Regions from separate parts of the Acidaminobacter sp. QWL-03 genome, predicted to be linked through region 2. Evidence: riboswitches for the same ligand, from Rfam matches in the RefSeq annotation. Region 2 holds a riboswitch; each other region holds the start of a gene.
What was found. Region 2 has a riboswitch for cyclic di-GMP ahead of AC4PHM_RS00370 (transglutaminase-like domain-containing protein). Riboswitches for the same ligand answer to the same signal wherever they lie in the genome.
Positions count from the first base shown of each region.

Region 1 (3,147 bases), 1.1 Mb from region 2:
GCCTTGACAACGCTGGCCGAATCCTTGTCGGCAGCACCGTCACTTGGACCTACAAAGTCACCAACACAAGCAACGTTACGCTCACTGACATTGTGGTCAGAGACAATAAATTCAGCAGTCCAATTGGCACAATCTCATCTCTTGCTCCAGGTGCCTCTGAAACACTCAGCAAGACCGGCACAGCGACCCTAGGCGATTACACTAATGAGGGCACCGCAACCTTTACCCCAGTGGAAGGCACACCAATTGTCGCTCGCGACACCAGCAGCTACACTGGCTACCGTGAACGCCGCGATCCTGACCCTGATCCGGACTATGGCGACATCCGTATCTTCAAGTTCCTCGATAGTGATAACGATGGGGAATTTGATGAAACCTCACTGACAGAACTCCCAATGAACGGCATGGAATTCGCGCTCTACGATGCGAATAAAGTGTTCATTGAGTCCCTCGAAACTGGCCTGAACGGCACGCTGACCTTCAGAAATCTCGATTTCGGCACCTATTATCTCAGAGAAATGAATCCTGGCTTCACCATCACCTCCGACAATTTTGGCGCCGATGGTTATAGCGATCCAATCCGCGTCAACTCAACCACCACAGTCTTCGTTGAAGTCGGCAACAGACGCAACGTCGCAACACCTGAACCAATTGTCGATGAAGTTGTCGAAGTCATCGAAGAAATCCCTGAGGCAGAAGTCCCACTCGCCCTCCCAGACACCGGTGAAATCCCACCATTCTTTGCGTATGGCTTTGGATCCTTGCTGATGCTGGCAGGCGCTTATCTGAAACGACGCAGCAGATGATTTTAATTAACCGTTTAAAGTTTCAATTAATAGTGTAATATCTCTCACCTATCGGGCCATCCTACGGATGGCCCACTCTTTCACGAAAGCTGACAGATGTGTATAGAGTGAAGAAGAACAATCCCTTCGGGAGCTTGCTCACGAAAAGGTTGTTCTTTTTCATTTCATATGGAGCGCAGCTCGCAATCTAAGCCGAACTCCGGATCATATCTGACTTCAATGCGAAATGAATTATTACAAAGTCATTACCGTCCACCAACTCAAAACCCGTCCGCGTCCCCCACCCCCCAAAATTCCCCGCCATCCGCCCCACATCCCGCCCCCCGCCCTGTTTCAACCCCCTCGTTTTCGGGTAACATAATACCACAGGAATATCAATACACAAAGAAACCTAAACATCCACCCACAAAACGTTAAACCATATAAAGGCAAACCAAAACGAAAGGCTGGGTCGCAAAGCCAAGGCCTAAGGGCAGGACCTCTGCCGATGGTCGACCGGCTGCTATGTACAGCGTCTCGTTGTCATGGCAGTCTTTTTTTATTCAATTGTACACAACCTAATTCAATAGCTCCCGGTGCCGACCACAAGAGAGGTGAGAAAAATGTCAGGCATCAAAAGAAAAGTAAAGACCCTTGTCAGCCTCATGATGATCCTTGCCATGATCATCACGAGCGTCCCCTCCATGGCAGATGAGACCCACGACTTCCAAGGCACCTTCCAGGTCTTTGCCGGCCAGGATCAACCGATCGGCACCGCCAGCGTCATTGTCGACGACGGCATGCTGACCCTCCATGTCACCATGGATCCCGACTGGCCGGCGGATGAATACAGCCTCTACATCTTGGATGAGGAACCCACCAACCGGCTGAATCCCGGTCATGCGCCATTTAAAAACGAAGACCTGGACAAGGCCACCGACTTCACCATAGGTCCAATCGACCTGGCCCTTCCGGAGCTCGCCCCCGGCCAATGCCTGACGAGGTACTTGGTCCTCCACTTGGTCTCCGGCACCGAAACCGCCTACCCGGGTGACATCATAAAACCGGACAAAGGCCCATGGTACGGCTTTATCACCTTCACCCTCTGCGAACCAAAAACCACCCCGACCGGCTCAATCACTATACAAAAAATCGTTGAAAACTCAGAGGGCGAACCACTCACAACAGACAGCACCCCATTCATCATCACCATCACACATCCAGACAGCACCAAGACTGTTACCCCGGCCATGATCAACGGCAATGGCACCGCCCCACCATTCACCGACCTGTCCCTTGGCACCTACACGATTTCCGAGGCCGCTCCAACCGACTACACCCTTAAAGGCATCACCTCCGGCACACTGACCGCCACCAACGATCTGCAGATCACTATTAGCGAAGATGATCTCGATCACCACGTGACCGTCACCAACCAAAAAGATGCCACGGTTATCACAAAAATCTGGAGCCTCCGCCTCACAAAAAAAGTCGTCGACACCGATAATAAAACCATCAGCACCAACGACACCTTTGAAATTGAGATCAAATACCCGGACAATTCTACACACACCCACGTCTTAAAAGGCGACGGCACTCCCGTCACCTTAAACAACCTTTCTCCTGGTATCTACAAGATCACCGAGGATGCTCCGAAAGGTTACACCCTGAAAAGCATCCAGTCCGGCGACACGACCACCGACGGCGCGCTGACGATTACACTTAGCGAAAGTAATCCGAAAACGACAATCGAGGTCACCGTCACCAACAAGCGTGATCCAGATCCAGACCCACCAGGTGACCCAGATCCACCGTCAAACCCACAGGATAAAAAAGGTGAAATCCGCGTCCACAAGTTCCTGGATACCAATCAGAACAACCTCCAGGACCCTTCCGAGTTCGATATGCAAAACATCACCTTCGAACTCTACGCCGCGGACAAGACCACCCTGCTGCACACCAAGAAGTCCAGCGCCGCGGGCGACCTCACCTTCGCCAACCTGAGGTATGGCACCTACTATCTGCGGGAAGTCAGCGATTACACCATCACTTCCCCATCCTTTTCCGCCGATGGTTTCTCCCCGCCAATCTCCATCAACTCCACTCAGGCCTTGACCTTCAACGTGGGCAACTACAGGGACACTACGACGGAAGACGTTCCGCCGGAGCCTAATCCACCACTGGGTCCGCCTGATGAACCACCTGATACGGAAATCGTTGAGGAAGATCCGCCGCCATTAGGCGCTCCCCCTTGGGAGCCGCCAAATGAACTCCCACCAACCGGTGAAGCACAGATTGGCATGCTCAATCTCCTCGGCACCCTGCTCCTCCTCGCAGGAGCATTCCTGAAATACCAGTATTG
Region 1 is NZ_CM178752.1:2,570,036-2,573,182, forward strand. It holds gene AC4PHM_RS12025 (DUF7507 domain-containing protein) at 1-806, shown strand, start outside; cyclic di-GMP riboswitch class I at 1,224-1,313, shown strand; gene AC4PHM_RS12030 (MSCRAMM family protein) at 1,409-3,147, shown strand, end outside.
Region 1: another riboswitch for cyclic di-GMP. It lies ahead of AC4PHM_RS12030 (MSCRAMM family protein); the one in region 2 lies ahead of AC4PHM_RS00370 (transglutaminase-like domain-containing protein).

Region 2 (3,147 bases):
TAATGCTCAAAGACTCCATTTCAAAATTACATGGTATTTTTGCATTTCTGTTTTCAATATGGTTTAGTTTCCTACATGATCAATAACTTCTCACTACTAACTTAACACACTCAAAATTATTGGGAAATGATGCTAACATGAGATTTCTCTTTACAAGTCCTCTACCTGCACTCTCCCCTCAAATTGTTTTTCAACTACATCCCTGACTCAAATGCTCTCTTAATTGCATCCTGGTGCTTTGTGTCAACCTTATTTGTGGAGTGCGTCCGACTGTTCAAAAAATGAATGTCAAATTGCCCATCCATTCCATTCCCTTTAACCGCATCCAGATTATTCCCAGTCCCATATCCTCCGCTTCTATTATCAACAACTACCGTCGCGGGCTTGTCATCTCTACCAGCATGCGGCATTGCCGTCATAGATCCTGCTATTCTATACCCATCAATTTCGACAATTACCGGGCGCCTGGTCCAGTTCCAAACGCCACCTACAGCCTTCTTCAAAATATTTGTATCCTCTTTGGTCAACGTTTCTACATCAGCATGGTTTCCACCATATGTACGTTTGATTTGCATTTTCATTCCTGTTTCAACATCAATAACTGTAGCGACATCACCTCTGGCGTAAATGTTCTCAACTTCGCCATACCACGGCAATTTTTGCACATTTTTTGTACCAATTGCATCTACTCGAGAGATGCCACCCCTGGAAATCGGCTTATCAGCACTTAAAAGACTGGTGAGTTTGCCAATAGTTTTCGCACCAGCAACACCATCCACCGTCAAACCATAGGCTTTTTGAAAGCTGGCGACGGATGACTTCGTTATAGTACCAAAATAACCAGTTGGTTCAACAGCAAAATAACCGAGTTGTTTCAAATCGTTCTGTAAATCTGATACGTCTTGACTTCTTAAACCCTGCTTTAAAACAACGCCATTTGTATAGGCGTATGTAGTCTGAAATGCCACTGTAGAAAGTATCAGCGTAATGGTTAATGCAGCAATTCTTTTCCTCAAGTTCATAATTTCCTCCTCTTTTTAGGCTAACGCGGTTAGTTGACGCGTATGATGAATGAATTTATCCAACCATTTACGCAGTTTCACCCCAAAGTATTTCTGCCCCCGCTTTTCAGTTTCGAAGAAAATACATCCTTTATAGTTTAACATAATATCGAAATGACGCCTATCTGAAATTTCAAATCCATATATTAGACTTATATTTTAAGGTAATAACGCTCATTTCGCCTCTTAAAATGTATGTATTTAATCACAACAAATTGAATAACAGGTTCTACAGATACTTCCCATCTACAAACCATACCCCATAACTTTGTTACAGTCCTCAAAACATTTTGCCATTCTCACTCACTTGTAATTATCAGATGATTGTGATAAAATGAACTCACAATTCTATATGGTGGGTTAGATTACTTTCCACCGATAAAGGCAAACCAGTCGAAAGGCTGGGACGCAAAGCTAAAGGGCCTGTAAAATGGCAGCCAGCTACCGAAAGGAGAGTTTTTTGTGTTAAAAAAACTTCTGTCTATGATCGTGGCAGCGACTGTCTTGGCCGCACCGGCAGCTTCCTTTGCCGCTCCATCTGACTGGACTGTGAATAGTGCCAAAGCCGCAGACGGCGTTGTTGAACTTAAAGTCAACGTCAACACGACTGCTAAATTGAAAGTCCTCGTTCAAAAAGGCGACACCAAGTACTACTATGATGTGCAGTCCCTCGCGGATGAATCCATCCCGCTTCAGATGGGCGACGGCACATACACCATCGCTCTACTCAAGAACGTTTCAGGCACCAGCTACACGCGCTTGGATACCCTTACTATAAGCGCATCTGGTATCCAAAGTTTTGAACCGTTTTTGACCTCCAATCCAATCGTCAAGTTTTCTACGAATAATGAAGTAGTCGCACTCGCAAAGAAGTTGACCGAGAACGCCAAAACCGACGAAGAGAAAATCAAAGCGGTGTATACCTATATTACCAGGAATATCAAATATGATTACAATCGTGCAAAGACAGTACAAAGTGGATATGTGCCTGATGTGGATGCTGTTCTCGCAGCGAATGCCGGCATATGTTACGATTACTCCGCAGTCATGGCCGCCATGCTGAGAAGTATTGATATACCTGCTAAAATCAATATGGGCTATAGCAAGTACATCACAATATACCACGCGTGGAATGAAGTTTACTTAAGCTCCGATGACAAGTGGATTACGATCGACACTACTTATGACAGTGCTTATCTAACCGCAGGTAAAACCGTCAATATGATAAAGAACGCTGTCGACTTCACGACACTTAAAAGTTATTGATTTAGTTAACATTTCTAATTGAAACCGGATAATTCTTTTTATGTTTTCACAACCCAAAATTCGCTATCTTTTGGAGTTAAAAGACTAAAATGAGGTAAAATCGCTGAAACGCTATAAATGCCGTTTCAGCGATTTTTTTATCTTTATACTATCTTCATTTTTTGTCTATACACAAAGCTTATTCATTATAATAATTGTTTTGAGTATTGATTTTTTTGTTATAAAGAATGAAAAGTTTTCTAAGGTGAAATCGTACGATTATATCCATCATATCGAAAATTTGCATGTTGAATATCAACCCATGCATGATAGCATACTCTCAAATTTTCAAAATATGTACCAATTTATTATCCGAATTAGTGAGCGTATTAGAATACATACCACCAATATTTACGATCAAGTTTAACTCTATTGCCTTCGTCTTCACTTTCAAGCATTTCTTATGCTTATCTATGAAAAAAGTCAATACTGTTTAAGAGTCTTTCACTTCTCATTATAAGGTTATATTGATGTCATATTCCTTAAACTTCTCTTCCAACCAAGATGATCCTTGAGACTGAATTTTTTGATTAAGTAGGACATCTCGAACTTCGTCCTTTTTGCTTTCAAGAGTTGCTTCGATCGCTTCTTTCTTCTCATCCACTATGAGAACGTGATAACCAAAATCGGTTTTTACAGGACCTACCAACTTGCCAATCTGCGCTGCAAAAGCTGCTTGCTCAAACTCAGGAGCCATTTTGCCACGACCAAACAATCCCAACTTCCCACCGTTCTCCTTAGTTGATGTATCAATAGAATATTCACCCACAAGGGTCTCAAA
Region 2 is NZ_CM178752.1:84,450-87,596, reverse strand. It holds gene AC4PHM_RS00375 (peptidoglycan-binding domain-containing protein) at 195-1,022, opposite strand; cyclic di-GMP riboswitch class I at 1,435-1,510, shown strand; gene AC4PHM_RS00370 (transglutaminase-like domain-containing protein) at 1,524-2,327, shown strand; gene AC4PHM_RS00365 (peptidylprolyl isomerase) at 2,821-3,147, opposite strand, start outside.

Region 3 (3,147 bases), 1.2 Mb from region 2:
TATCCAAAACAAACACATCTCCGCCCTTGGCAAGGCCGCCAGCCTGAAGCACTAGTCTCGAGGCTTCAGGAATGGTCATGAAGTAGCGAACCATGTCCTTGTGGGTCACCGTCACCGGTCCACCTTCTTGAATTTGTTTCTTGAAGAGCGGGATGACGCTGCCGTTGGAGCCCAGAACGTTGCCAAAGCGCACTGCGGTAAAGACAGTTTTATGAGATTCCACGGATTGGACGATCATCTCTGCAATCCGCTTACTGACGCCCATTACACTGGTTGGATTCACTGCCTTGTCCGTCGAGATCAAAACAAATCGTTCAGTCCCATAATTTATTGAGGCATCAACGAGTTTCAGCGTTCCAAAGACGTTGTTTTTTATAGCTTCACGGGGACTTCTCTCCATTAAAGGTACGTGCTTATGGGCAGCCGCATGAAAGACGACTTGTGGTCTTAAGTCATTAAATACTCTGAAAAGTTCTTTGCGATCTCTTACAGAGGTGATTACCATGTCCAGTTCAATGCCGCCCAGTCCTCTTGACCTCAGTTCGTTAGTCAGGTCATACACGGAATTTTCATTAATATCCAGGATGATCAGCTTCTTGGGTGCAAACCTCACTATCTGCCGGCAAAGTTCGGATCCTATAGATCCTCCCCCACCTGTGACAAGAACGGTTTTCCCTTCCAAATAGTCCTTGATCCCATCCATATTGAGGGTAATCTCATCTCTTCCCAGCAGGTCTTCAATTTCCACATCTCGGATTCTTTTAATGTCGACGTTATCAATCATCATTTCTTCCAGTGACGGCACAGTTTTGACTTTTGCTCCGGTTCTCTTGCACTCCTCCAAAATCTCTTTTCGATCCTGCATTGGAACTGTAGGGATAGCCAGAATAATTTCGTCAATCCTTTGACGTTTCGTCACACTTAAAATGTCATACCGGTTGCCCATGACTTTTATGTCGTTGACCAAAGTGCCTTCTTTTCGTGGATCGTCATCTATAAAAGCTTTAGGGTAACCAAACCGCTGCGGTTCTGACAGCAGGTGTCTCGCCATCATCCCTCCGGTGCGCCCCGCCCCTATGATCAGGATGTTTTTATAGCTTTGGCCAATAGTATAGGCACGATTCTTCAGTCTTCTTATAACTCTGTAGCTCAAACGGAATCCACCAATCAGAACAACATCAAAAAAGGAGATCAGTAGGAGACTTTTATAGCTGAACGCGCCTTCCAGGTAAACATCCATGAACGCCACCATCAAATGACTCAAAATGCCAAAAGAGGCAATTCTAATGAGTCCATCCACACTGGCATGCTCCCAGAGGCTGTCATAAAGCATAAGAAGCTTCATCATCAATAGTTTTAATCCGAGCATAAGGATGATAAAGGTCAACCCATTCTCAAGAAGAAAAAATAACCGCTCAAAATTCGCTTTCAGAATGATGGCAATGACAATGGACGCAAAGAGGAATGCTATATCCAGTAAAACAATTGAGAATTTTCGCGTCGATTTCATAGTCGATCCCCCTGGTTTTATTATGTAGAAATAACGATTTATGGCATCATTAGATACAACCATACGCCGTCATTTATTATACACGATTACAATTGTCGAATGTTAGGTTTTAATGTCGAATTAACATATTTTCAATATAAATACATAAATGATAATTTGCACAAAAAAACGACAGTCCATAGCTGCCGTTAATATGTTGCAACTGGCTGACTTTTCCGATTGGAGGAAGCCCCTCTAGCTTTGTGTCCCATGGTTTCCCACGGTTTACCAAATGTGTTAGTAACCTATATAATTACAAGTTTATATCGCCATTAACAACTATAGCATATCTTCAGAAAATTTGTAGGTCGAATAATGTCGAACCTATAAAAATGTTGAGAAAATATGGTGAAATGTTAGGAAAACGTATTATGTTATCCTTTTCTCCGTATTTTTATGAATAATAATGCGCCAGCAGAAGCCGTATCCGACTGTCTGACTGGCGCCTTCTTTATTTAATACACAAACGGCTGCACATCAAAGGACATGGACCTCAAATAATGCGTTACGCCTTCAGCATTCACCGGATCATAGTAATCTATGTAAGCTCCAATGGTATAGAACTCACATACCCTGAACTCAAATGGATCCTCCCCCGGTTCAAAGACCGGTGTAATCCAAGCCAAGAAATGATCGCTGTCCGCACTGATTTCTGTCATGGTAATGACACTTTCGAAGTAATCGTAGGAGAACATCAGCACTTCAGCCGTCTCAACGACGTTTGGATCTGTGTTGAGATCCGGATCTATCAGATAAAGCTCAATGGGAACGTAAGCATAGTGCGTTTTGCCCTCCGGCAGGAGCATAAGGATTTCTGCGGTGTGAGTTGGTTTTACTTCCGGTACCTCAGACTGAGGGTCTTCGGTTTGCGGCTCTTCAGGCTGCGGATCTAAGGGTTGTGGATTTTCGGGCTGAGGATCCGTTGGCTGCGGGTCTTCCGGTTGTAGGACCGGATCCGGCTGAGGCGCTTCAATCACTGGCTCAACAGGTTCTGCAGGCTCTTCTGGCGTTTCGGCTGGTTCTGTATCCGCCGGAGGCTCAGAGACAACCGGAGGCTCTGTAGTGACGGGAGGTTCGGGTTCAGGGGTTGGATCTGGCACCGGCTGAGGTTGAGGTTGTGGTTCAGGCTGTGGTTCCGGTGCCGGTGTTGGCTCAGGATTTGGTGTGGGATCAGGCTCCGTCCCATCGGCTATTGGCGTCTCGACTACCGGCTCTGTAACCACCGGCTCACCCAGCGGAACCGGTTTTGGCACTATGGCCGTCAATCCTTCTCTCATCCACTGCAGCTGAGACTTTGCCACCAGACAAATGGCCTCAGCATGGGTGAGCCACTGACGGCTTTTGAAGGATCCATCCGGGAAGCCTTTAAAGATCCCCTTTTGAGTCATCCCCAGGACAGACTCCAGAGCCCACTGTGGAATATCCGGCTGATCCGTATAAAGCTGCTGCTCCAGGATTCTTTCAGCTTTCATCAGATGATGAAGGTAGAAGGCGCCTTCCATTCTTGTGACATTGAGTGTTGCTGTGACTTCGGAGCTTTCACTGATTCCGCTTGGAATTTCAAAGGCTTCAAGGCCCTCAAAGCTGTTCTGAATGAG
Region 3 is NZ_CM178752.1:1,281,390-1,284,536, forward strand. It holds gene AC4PHM_RS05795 (polysaccharide biosynthesis protein) at 1-1,510, opposite strand, end outside; cyclic di-GMP riboswitch class I at 1,705-1,789, opposite strand; gene AC4PHM_RS05800 (S-layer homology domain-containing protein) at 2,005-3,147, opposite strand, start outside.
Region 3: another riboswitch for cyclic di-GMP. It lies ahead of AC4PHM_RS05795 (polysaccharide biosynthesis protein); the one in region 2 lies ahead of AC4PHM_RS00370 (transglutaminase-like domain-containing protein).

Region 4 (3,147 bases), 1.1 Mb from region 2:
GCCAAATTCGAGGTTGTTGAAGACCAGTTTGCCGTCTTCATCTGTTTCGCCGCTTGCGACTTCCATCAGAGAAATGGCTGATTCACTGGTGGATGGCATGTCATGTTCCATGAAAAGTTTGAATTCAATATCTTCAAGGGCAGGTTCACCGTTATCCCAAATGCCGTCTTTGTCTACATCGACAAATTTCCAGATGGTGATAGCGCCAAACTCTTCTTCCTCTTCACTAAAGTAGTTCCCAATTCCAATTTCAAGCGGATTTTCAAAATCTTCGCCGCCGACCTCGATCATCATGAAACCGTCATCGTCGAAGCCTGGTGTCGTGATTTTCGCGCTGCTGTGCTCTTTTAAATAGTAGGTGCCAGCTTCGAGACCGCTGAAGAGAAGTTCGCCGTCCTCATCCGTGTAACCGTGCTGGAGAGGGTTTTCGTCTTCAGGATCTTCGAAGAGCATGAAGTGAATGTCTTCGAGGAAATCGTCGTTGCCGTTCATTTTGCCGTCTCGGTTGAGGTCTTCGAATTTAACGATTCTAACGTCGAAGGTGTCATCCGGGATAATGTTGCCAATTTCGACTCGGGTGGTTTGGTCTTTGTTGATGGAGATGGAGAGGAGACCATCGGTAAAGACTTGTCCTGTGATTTGGTAGTCGGACAGTTCTTTAATGGTGTACTCGCCAACCGGGAGGTTGGTGAGCTCGATCAGGCCGTCGTCATCCGTAGTGAATGGGGAGTCTTCGAGTGCCTCGTCGTCTTCGTTATAGATTTCGAACTCGATGCCGGAGAGGGCATGCTCGTCGTCCTCGTCAAATTCGCCGTTCTCGTTCATGTCGTGAAATTTAAAGATAGTCAGGCTGCCGAATTCAGGGTCTGGTTCGTCAGGCTCGCAGATTTGAATGTGGATGTAGCCGAACCATGCGCCGCTGCTCTCTTCAGAGTCAATAACCGTGCCGGCATAAGCGGTTTCTCCGCCGACAGCCAGGTGAAGGATGAGATAGAGATCCTGACACTGGCCTGGGTTGAGATCATCGAGGTCAAGGGTTATTGGACCGATGTCAAAATCTTCTTTTGCTGGATTAAAGCTTCCTTTGTGTTCAGCCTGGCCAGGTGTTGGACGTGAGTCTGGCAGGGTATCGAAAATGTCCAGATGGAACTCGCTGGCTTTTTGGCCATCATCCAGGTTCACGTCGATGGTTAACTGGTCGCCATCGATCATCACGGTGGCTTCACCGATCACCATATTCTGACCTGCCGTAATATCAAAAGTACCTTCAAAGTCGTATGCCGTCACCGCCAGTGACGGAAAGCTCATCAGCACCATGGTCAACATTATGCTCAAACTCAGAAGCCGCTTAACTTTTCTTTTCATTCCTAACATTGTTCTCACCTCTCGCTTTCTTAGTATTCGTAATCGCCTCAAATGCGTCACTTGCTCTCAAGGGCAAATAAAAAGCTGCCATGACAACACAAAACGGTTGTACATAGCAGCCGGTCGACCATAGCTCGCACTTTAGGCCCTGGCTTTGCGTCCCCGACTTTCGGCGGGTTTGCCCTTGTATGTAATGAGGTTTTGTGTGGCCAGGCAGTTACAGGGGTCAGAGGGAGATTTGCTGTGGATCTAAAACTATGTAGTGTGGCGGGGTGTTTAAAAATTTTTAACTGCTTCTTGATAGTGCATAGTTACCCTGGCAGAAGGGGTTTAAGCGTTTTTCGATAATGATTTTCATTAACAATATGATCAAAAAAGGGGCGTAAGTTGGGTGACGCGGACGGATTCAGAGTTGGTGACGCGGACAACTTTCAAACTGGTGCCAGAGCTTGTTAGGATGGCCTCCTCAAGTCACAAAAGGCGCCCCCGAAACCCCGGGAGCGCCTTAGAGCTTATTACATACTACTCAGATCTCCACATTGTGCCGCATTAGTTCCCTGGCATTCTCACAACTGCGTGAGCTGCGACGTAGACTGGACCTGTAGCAGCGATACTGACACCATCCTCATATGGGAATTGGCCAGGGGAGTCAGTCATCTTGCCGTTTTTGAGTTTTGGAAGATTGGATGTGCCAATCCAAACATGAGTGTCCATCAATTCAAAGCCGTCCAGCATGTGGTAGGTCACGGTGACGTAACCGCCGGAGTAAACAATTTCAACATGTCCAACTAAAGTGCCATTTTCTACAATGTTGCCGCCAGCGCCAGCGATTAAGTCGTGGATTTCGCTATATCCATCGGTGATAGGACCAATATTCCAGCCCCAGTTGTTGGATTTCACGGAATCCAAGTTTTTGTTATTACCTAGTGCCCAAGCGGTTTCATCGTGGTATGCCATAGTGTTAGTGATTGTCACCATGGCAGGTGAGACTGCGCCTGCAACGACCATCACAGATTGCGGACTGATGTTGGAGGTGAAGTTTTCACTGCCGACAAATGCCAGCTCTGTGAAGGTATATTCACCAGGGATCAAGTCGTCCAAAGTTACGGAACCAGATCCGGTTACTTGATCGATCTCAATTACAGCTGCAAACCCTAACAGATAGGAAGGACCAGTCACGACTACGACGATTTCTTCAGGCCATAAGGTCCCATCGCCGCCGATGAAATTCTTAGTGATCGTCAGCGAACCCGTCATGAAGACGTTCGTGAATTCAACAGATGCCACTTCGCCGTTTTCCACTTCGATTTCAATTGGAAGGGTTGGTGCCATCCAACCGGATGGAACGTTAACTTCAGTGATTTCATAGGTGCCAGGAAGGAGATTTTCAAGTTTTACATAGTAGCCATCAGCTTTTTCAAGTGTCACATCCAGACCGTCCGGATCATAGGAAGGTCCTTCAATGTGAATGTCAATTGTCTCTGGAAGCATGGATTCTTCAAATCCCACAACGCCTTCGTAATCGAAGAGTTTGGTGATTTCCAGATCACCAGGGACGTAGACGTTGGTGAAGCTGATGGAGACGAGACCATCGGCTAAAACTTCTTTATTAATTGGAAGGTCAGGCGCCTCCCATTCGTCCCCAACGTTGATTTCGTCAATGCTGTAGTCGCCAGGGATCAGGTTTTCAAGCTTCACGTAGTAGTCGTCAGCTTTATAGAGTGTGACATCCAAACCATTCGGATCATAGGAAGGTCCGGTGATGTGAATGTCAATAGAGTC
Region 4 is NZ_CM178752.1:2,558,174-2,561,320, reverse strand. It holds gene AC4PHM_RS12015 (SpaA isopeptide-forming pilin-related protein) at 1-1,374, opposite strand, end outside; cyclic di-GMP riboswitch class I at 1,477-1,558, opposite strand; gene AC4PHM_RS12010 (MSCRAMM family protein) at 1,915-3,147, opposite strand, start outside.
Region 4: another riboswitch for cyclic di-GMP. It lies ahead of AC4PHM_RS12015 (SpaA isopeptide-forming pilin-related protein); the one in region 2 lies ahead of AC4PHM_RS00370 (transglutaminase-like domain-containing protein).